One region of the Streptomyces chengbuensis genome, then DNA from elsewhere that is predicted to be linked to it. Evidence: riboswitches for the same ligand, from Rfam matches in the RefSeq annotation. Region 1 holds a riboswitch; each other region holds the start of a gene.

Region 1 (2,157 bases):
AGCGGCGCGAACCAGGGTTCGTAGTCCGGCGCGATCTCCGTGATGGCGGTCTCGGCCTGTGCGTCGGCGCCCGTGAAGGGTTCCTCCTTGTGGTCGCCGAGGCCCAGGGCGAGCGGCAGGACCGCCAGCGCCGCCACGATCGCCAGCAGCAGCGTGTTGATCTTCGCGTCACGGCTCATCGGACCGCGGCCTCCTTCGTCGTCCCGCCCTGGAGGAGCACTCCGAGCCGGGTCAGCTCACCCTTGCTGGACTGCACGAGCAGCCGCATCACCAGCACGGTGAGCAGGCCCTCGCTGACGGCCAGCGGGATCTGGGTGACGGCGAAGATGCCGCCGAACTTGGCCAGCGCACCCGCGATGCCGCTGCCCGGGTCGGGGAACGCCAGCGCCAGCTGCACGCTGGTGACGCAGTACGTGGACAGGTCCGCCACGAACGCTCCGAAGAACACGCTCACCATCAGCGGAACCCCGGACCGCCGGAGCAGCGCGTACACCCCGAATCCGGCCCACGGCCCGACGATCGCCATCGAGAAGACGTTCGCGCCGAGCGTGGTCAGTCCGCCATGGGCCAGCAGCAGTGCCTGGAAGAGCAGGGTGATCGTGCCGAGGACCGCCATGATCGGCGGCCGGAACAGGATCGCGCCCAGACCGGTGCCGGTCGGGTGCGAGCAACTGCCGGTCACGGAAGGGATCTTGAGCGCCGACAGGACGAACGTGAAGGCACCGGACGCGCCGAGCAGCAGTGTCGACTCGGGGTTCGCCTTGACCTCACGGGTGAGCGCCCGTACGCCGTGGATCACGAAGGGTGCGGACGCGACGCCCCAGGCGGCCGCGTGCACAGGGGGCAGATACCCCTCGGCTATATGCATGGTTGGGAGACCCTCTCCAGCACCTCGTGGATGGACAACGCGCCCTGGCCGGTCTCCTGGCTGACGGGTCCTGCCGCCCGGGCTCCGCCTTCCCGGACACCGCGGTCTCCCGTGGTGGTCCAGTGGCTTCCTTGCGGAGAGAGCCGGACTTCCCGATCACAGTGGCGAGGGCCGCACCGGTACTCCACCGGTTTCCCGTTCACCAAGGCCCTGCGACATTAGTGCGTTGACCAGGTGCATCACAAGCCGCGCACGGATGCGTACCGTCACACCTTCCGGTATCCGTACGCCTCCGCCGCCGCCGCCTCCACCGCGTCCAGATCCGCGCCGGCCGCCGCGGTGACCACCGCGGCGACGGCTCCCTCGACGAACGGCGCGTCCACGAGCCTGGTCCCCTCCGGGAGTTCGTCGCCCTCGGCCAGCAGCGTCTTCACCGTCAGCACCGCGCTGCCGATGTCGACCAGCACGGCCACCCCGGCGCCCCGGTCCACCTCGTGCGCGGCGCGGGCCGTCAGCTCCGCACTGGTGCCGAGGTCTCCGTCGGCGGTCCCGCCCGCCGCGGCGACCGGCACGGCGTCGCCCGCGCCCGCGAGCCCGCGGGCGAGATCGGCGACCGACGCGGCGACCTGCGCACTGTGCGAGACGAGGACGATCCCGACCATCGTCATCGTGCGGCCTCCTCGAGGGTGCCGATCAGCAGGGCGGAGGACGTCGCCCCCGGGTCCTGGTGCCCGATGCTGCGCTCGCCCAGATAACTCGCCCGGCCCTTGCGGGCCAGCATCGGCACGGTCGCGGCCGCACCCTCGTCGGCGGCCTCCCGCGCTGCCGCGAAGGACTCGTCCAGCGCCGTGGCCGCGGGCTCCAGCGCGTCCAGCATCGTCTTGTCCCCGGCCTTCGCGCCGCCGAGTTGGGCCACCGCGGCGATCCCCGCGCGCAGCGCCTCTGCGAGCTGGGCCCGCGACACCTCGGGCTCGTCGCCGAGCGCCTTGCCCGCACGCCGCAGCAGCGTCCCGTACAGCGGCCCCGACGCGCCGCCGACCGTCGAGATCAACTGCCGTCCGGTCAGCATCAGTACGGCACCCGGGGTGGCCGGCGCGTCCTTCTCCAGCGCCGCCTTCACCGCCGTGAAGCCCCTCTGCAGATTGGTCCCGTGGTCGGCGTCCCCGATCGCGGCGTCGAGCTCGGTGAGCCGGCCTGCCTCGCGGTCCACGGCCTCGGCGAGGGCGTTCATCCAGCGGAGGAAGAAATCCGCGTCGAGCACAGCGTCTCCTTGTCGTGGCACGTCGGCT
Region 2 (2,157 bases), 3.6 Mb from region 1:
GTCGCCCGAGCGGAGCGAGGACGGACACGGCCCAGCCGTCCGGTCCCTCCACGACACCGGGCAGCGGTCCGGTGCCGGGGCCCGCGCACCCGTCCACGGGCCCGCCCGGGACCGGATCCGGGGCGGAGCCTCCCGTTCCGTCGGGAGGGAGCAGTGGTTCCGCCGCCACCCCCGCCCGTGCCAGCCCCGCGCCCACGGCGATGTCCTGCCCCTCCGGCAGCTCCCGTACGCGCCAGGCGCCCGTGCCCGCTCCGGCGGCCGCGGACAGGAAAGCCTCCGCGGCGGCGAGCGCGGCCCGCGCGGCGTCGACGGCACGCACCCGGAAGGCGTGGCGCCCGGTCCGCAGCACCGCCCGCCCGTCCGCCTCTGCGAGCAACGTCACATCCGCACCGAGCCGGGCCACATCGCCCCGGCCGTCGTCCAGGGCGAAGAGGAACCGTCCCGAAAGTCCCGTGGCCCACCCGCTCGCGCACAGCAGCGCGTCCAGCTCCCGGGCCCACAACTGCACGTCGGCGCGGCCGAGTCCGTCCAGTCCGGCCAGCGGTGAGGCGACGACGTTGCGTACCCGCTCATGGGCCTCGGAGGGCAGCAGCCCGGCCTCGCGCAGCAGTTCCGCGAGTTCCGCCCCGCAGCCGTCCGCCAGGCCGCGCAACTCCGCGTTGCCCCGGGAGGTGACGCTCAGGGCCCCGTCGCCCAGACGTCCGGCCGCGGCAGCCAGCGCATGGATCTGACGTGCCGTCAACAAGCCTGCGGGCAGGCGAAGTCGGGCCAGCCGCCCGTCGTCCGCCGCATGCAGCCGCAGCGCGCCCGGGCAGGCGTCGCCTCGGTCCCGTATACGCGGTTCGCCCCGGTCCGGGGGTGTTGTCGGTGTGGGCGGCATGGCGGCGAGCATACCCACGTCCTTCCAGGTGACCGCCCTGCCGGCGGGCCGCAGCCTCTACTATGCAAAACGGCACAGGGTCCCAGGGCCCTAGGGAGGAAGCCCGGTGAGAATCCGGCGCGGTCCCGCCACTGTGAACCGGGCCCCGGCGACGGGATCCGGTGAGTCAGGAACTCCCGCCGACCACGACCACCCGGGGCGCGGAAACCCCGAGGAAGGCCTGCGCACGCGATGACGCACGCGACGATCCTGCTGCTGTCGACCTCCGACACCGACCTGCTCAGCGCCCGTGCCGCCGAGGGCCCGGTCCGGTACCGCTTCGCTAACCCTTCCCGACTCCCGCTCGACCGGCTGCCCGAGCTCCTCGACGGCACCGATCTGGTCGTCGTGCGCCTCCTCGGCGGCATCCGCGCCTGGCAGGAGGGCCTCGACGCACTGCTGGCGCAGGGCCGCCCGGTGGTCGTCCTCACCGGTGAACAGGCCCCGGACGCCCAGCTGATGGAGGCCTCCACCGTTCCCGTCGGCATCGCGGCGGAGGCACACGCCTACCTCGCCCACGGGGGCCCGGACAACCTGGAGCAGCTCGCCCGGTTCCTGTCCGACACCGTCCTGCTCACCGGCCACGGCTTCGCGCCGCCCGCGCCCGCCCCCACCTGGGGCGAGCTGGAGCGCACCCCGCGTCGCGTCAGCGGCCCGCTCGTCGCGGTGCTCTACTACCGGGCCCACCACATGAGCGGCAACACCGCCTTCGTCGGCGCCCTGTGCGACGCGGTCGAGGACGCGGGCGGCCGGGCCCTCCCGCTGTACGTCGCCTCGCTGCGCGCCCCCGAGCCGGAGCTGCTGGAACGGCTCCGCGACGCCGACGCCGTCGTCACCACCGTCCTCGCCGCGGGCGGCACCCGGCCGGCCGAGGCCCAGGCCGGGGGGGACGACGAGGCGTGGGACGCGGGCGCGCTCGCCTCGCTCGACGTGCCCGTGCTGCAGGCACTGTGCCTGACCGGCTCGCGCAGCGCCTGGGAGGAGAACGACGAGGGCCTGTCCCCGCTGGACGCCGCCAGCCAGGTCGCCGTGCCCGAGTTCGACGGCCGGCTGATCACCGTGCCGTTCTCGTTCAAGGAGATCGACGAGGACGGCCTCCCCGCGTACGTCGCCGACCCGGAGCGCGCCGCCCGCGTCGCCGGCATCGCCGTCCGCCACGCCCGGCTGCGGCACATCCCGAACGCCGAGAAGCGCCTCGCGCTCGTCCTCTCCGCGTACCCGACGAAGCACTCCCGCAT
Region 3 (2,157 bases), 1.7 Mb from region 1:
AGCCCCCACATCGGCCTGTACGAGGATCCCGACGACTCCACGGTCACCGACCCCCTCGGCGACTACCTGGACTCCCTGGAACGCGTGGGCCGTCTCGGCGCCGCCGAGGTGCTCCCGGCGCACCAGCACCCCTTCACCGACGCCACGGCCCGGGTCCGGGAGCTCCTCGCCCACCACGAGGAGCGGCTGACCGGGCTGCTGTCCCTCCTCGCCGCACCGCTCACCCCCTGGCGGCTGGCCGAGCGCATGGAGTGGAACCGGCCGTGGGACGAGATCCCCTACGGCTCCCGCACCATCGCCGTCTCGGAGGCCGAGGCCCATCTGCGGCGCCTGGTGAAGCTGGGCCGCGTGGAGGCGGTGCCGGGCAGCGACCCGGTGGCGTACGTCGCGGTGGGCTGAGCCGGCGGGGTGCGGGCGACGGCGGGCCCGGACCGCACCGGGGCCCAGGTGAACCGGACTCTCACGCCGGGGATGACGGACCCGCCGGGATCCGCACGGACCGGACCCGTCGCGGAAGCCGCCGGGCTGAACCGAGCCACGCCCGAGCCGGAGCGCCACCCCGGTACCGCCGGGTCCCGCCAAGATCCACCGCGAGGCACGGTGGGCACGGCCGCCGGGGCTCATGCCGCACCCGGCCGCCCGTCCCGAGGGACGGGGATTACGGGCCGGTAGAGTGTGCGAGTCGTCATCACACCCGTACGGGGGGAAGCCGGTGCGAATCCGGCGCTGACCCGCAGCCGTGAGCCGCCGTCGCAGGCGGTGAGTCGGAATGCCCCGTACCGGCCGTGACCGGCTCGTGCCATCGGGACCGGCCCGCTGGCAGGCACCGTCGAGGAATACGGGGCCGGAGCCTGGTACCTCAGCGTGCCTGTGCCCGGCTCCCCGCAGGAGAGGCCCAGCCCGCCATGTCCGTTCGCCGCAGCGCAGCAGCGCTCGCCGCCGCTTCCGCCGTGCTCTGCGCGGCCGCTGCCCCCGCGGCGACGGCCGCCCCCACGCCCTCCCCCTCGGCCGCGCTCCCGGCCGGGCTGTACGGCACGAAGGACCCGACCTACGACGGTGTGTGGCGGCAGTCGCTGGCGCTGCTCGCCCAGGACGTCGTCAAGACCGTGCCCGCCGAGCAGGCCGTCGACTGGCTCACCGGGCAGCAGTGCGACAACGGCGGCTTCGCCTCCTACCGTGCCGACGCGTCCCGGCCGTGCGACGCGAAGACGATGCTGGACACCAACGCCACCGCCGCCGCGGTGCAGGCCCTGCGTGCCCTCGGCGGCCACGGGGACGCCGTGGACAAGGGCCTCGAGTGGCTGAAGTCGGTGCAGAACGAGGACGGCGGCTGGAGCTACAACCCCGGCATGCCCTCCGACGCGAACTCCACGTCCGTCGTGATCGGCGCCTTCGCCGCGGCGAAGGCGCGGCCCGGCGAGGTGAAGTCGAAGAGCGGCAGGAGCCCGTTCGACGCGCTGGTCACGTTCGCCGTGCCGTGCGCGGACAAGACCGGCGGCGGCGCGTTCGCCTACCAGCCCGACAAGACCGGCAAGCTGCTCGCCAACGGCGACGCCACCGCGGCCGCCGTGCTCGCCGGGCTGGGCCGCGGACTGGTCGTCTCCGGCCCGGAGCCGGACGGTTCCCCCGCCGCCTGCGACTCCCCGGCGAAGGCCACCCCCGAGCAGTCGGCCCGCAACGGCGCCGCGTACCTGGCCAGGACGCTGGCGAAGACCGGCCACCTGGACTCGCCGCCGATGCCCGGCGCCACCGACCCGGCGCCGCTGCCCGACTTCGGCAACACCGCGGACGCGGTCCTCGCGCTCTCCGCCGCCGGGCACGGCGACAAGGCGGACAAGTCGGTCCAGTGGCTGGAGAAGAACTCCGCCGCCTGGGCGAAGGACGGCGGCCCGGCCGCGTACGCGCAGCTGATCCTCGCCGCGCACGCCCACGGCGACGACCCGCGGGACTTCGGCGGCGCCGACCTCGTCCGGCAGCTGAACGCGACCGGTCCCGCGCCGGTCTCCACCACCGCGCCGCCCGCCCCGAGGGCGCAGGGCGAGGCCGGCGAGGAGCACAAGGGCGGCGACAGCGCCGGCATCTGGTGGATCGTCGGGGCCGGTCTCGCCGCCGGAGCCGGCATCGGCATCCTGATCAGCGGCCGCAGGAAGAACAAGC

What was found. Region 1 has a riboswitch for cobalamin ahead of QRN89_RS02620 (energy-coupling factor ABC transporter permease). Riboswitches for the same ligand answer to the same signal wherever they lie in the genome.
Region 2: another riboswitch for cobalamin. It lies ahead of cobN (cobaltochelatase subunit CobN); the one in region 1 lies ahead of QRN89_RS02620 (energy-coupling factor ABC transporter permease).
Region 3: another riboswitch for cobalamin. It lies ahead of QRN89_RS10320 (SCO2321 family membrane protein); the one in region 1 lies ahead of QRN89_RS02620 (energy-coupling factor ABC transporter permease).

The regions. Positions count from the first base shown of each region.
Region 1 is NZ_CP129137.1:574,747-576,903, reverse strand. Features, by position in the region: gene QRN89_RS02625 (energy-coupling factor ABC transporter substrate-binding protein) at 1-179, opposite strand, end outside; gene QRN89_RS02620 (energy-coupling factor ABC transporter permease) at 176-868, opposite strand; cobalamin riboswitch at 898-1,090, opposite strand; gene QRN89_RS02615 (PTS-dependent dihydroxyacetone kinase phosphotransferase subunit DhaM) at 1,135-1,536, opposite strand; gene dhaL (dihydroxyacetone kinase subunit DhaL) at 1,533-2,129, opposite strand.
Region 2 is NZ_CP129137.1:4,132,175-4,134,331, forward strand. Features, by position in the region: gene QRN89_RS18305 (ferredoxin-like domain-containing protein) at 1-892, opposite strand, end outside; cobalamin riboswitch at 943-1,069, shown strand; gene cobN (cobaltochelatase subunit CobN) at 1,112-2,157, shown strand, end outside.
Region 3 is NZ_CP129137.1:2,316,225-2,318,381, forward strand. Features, by position in the region: gene QRN89_RS10315 (Strvi_7410 family MBL fold metallo-hydrolase) at 1-399, shown strand, start outside; cobalamin riboswitch at 656-792, shown strand; gene QRN89_RS10320 (SCO2321 family membrane protein) at 906-2,157, shown strand, end outside.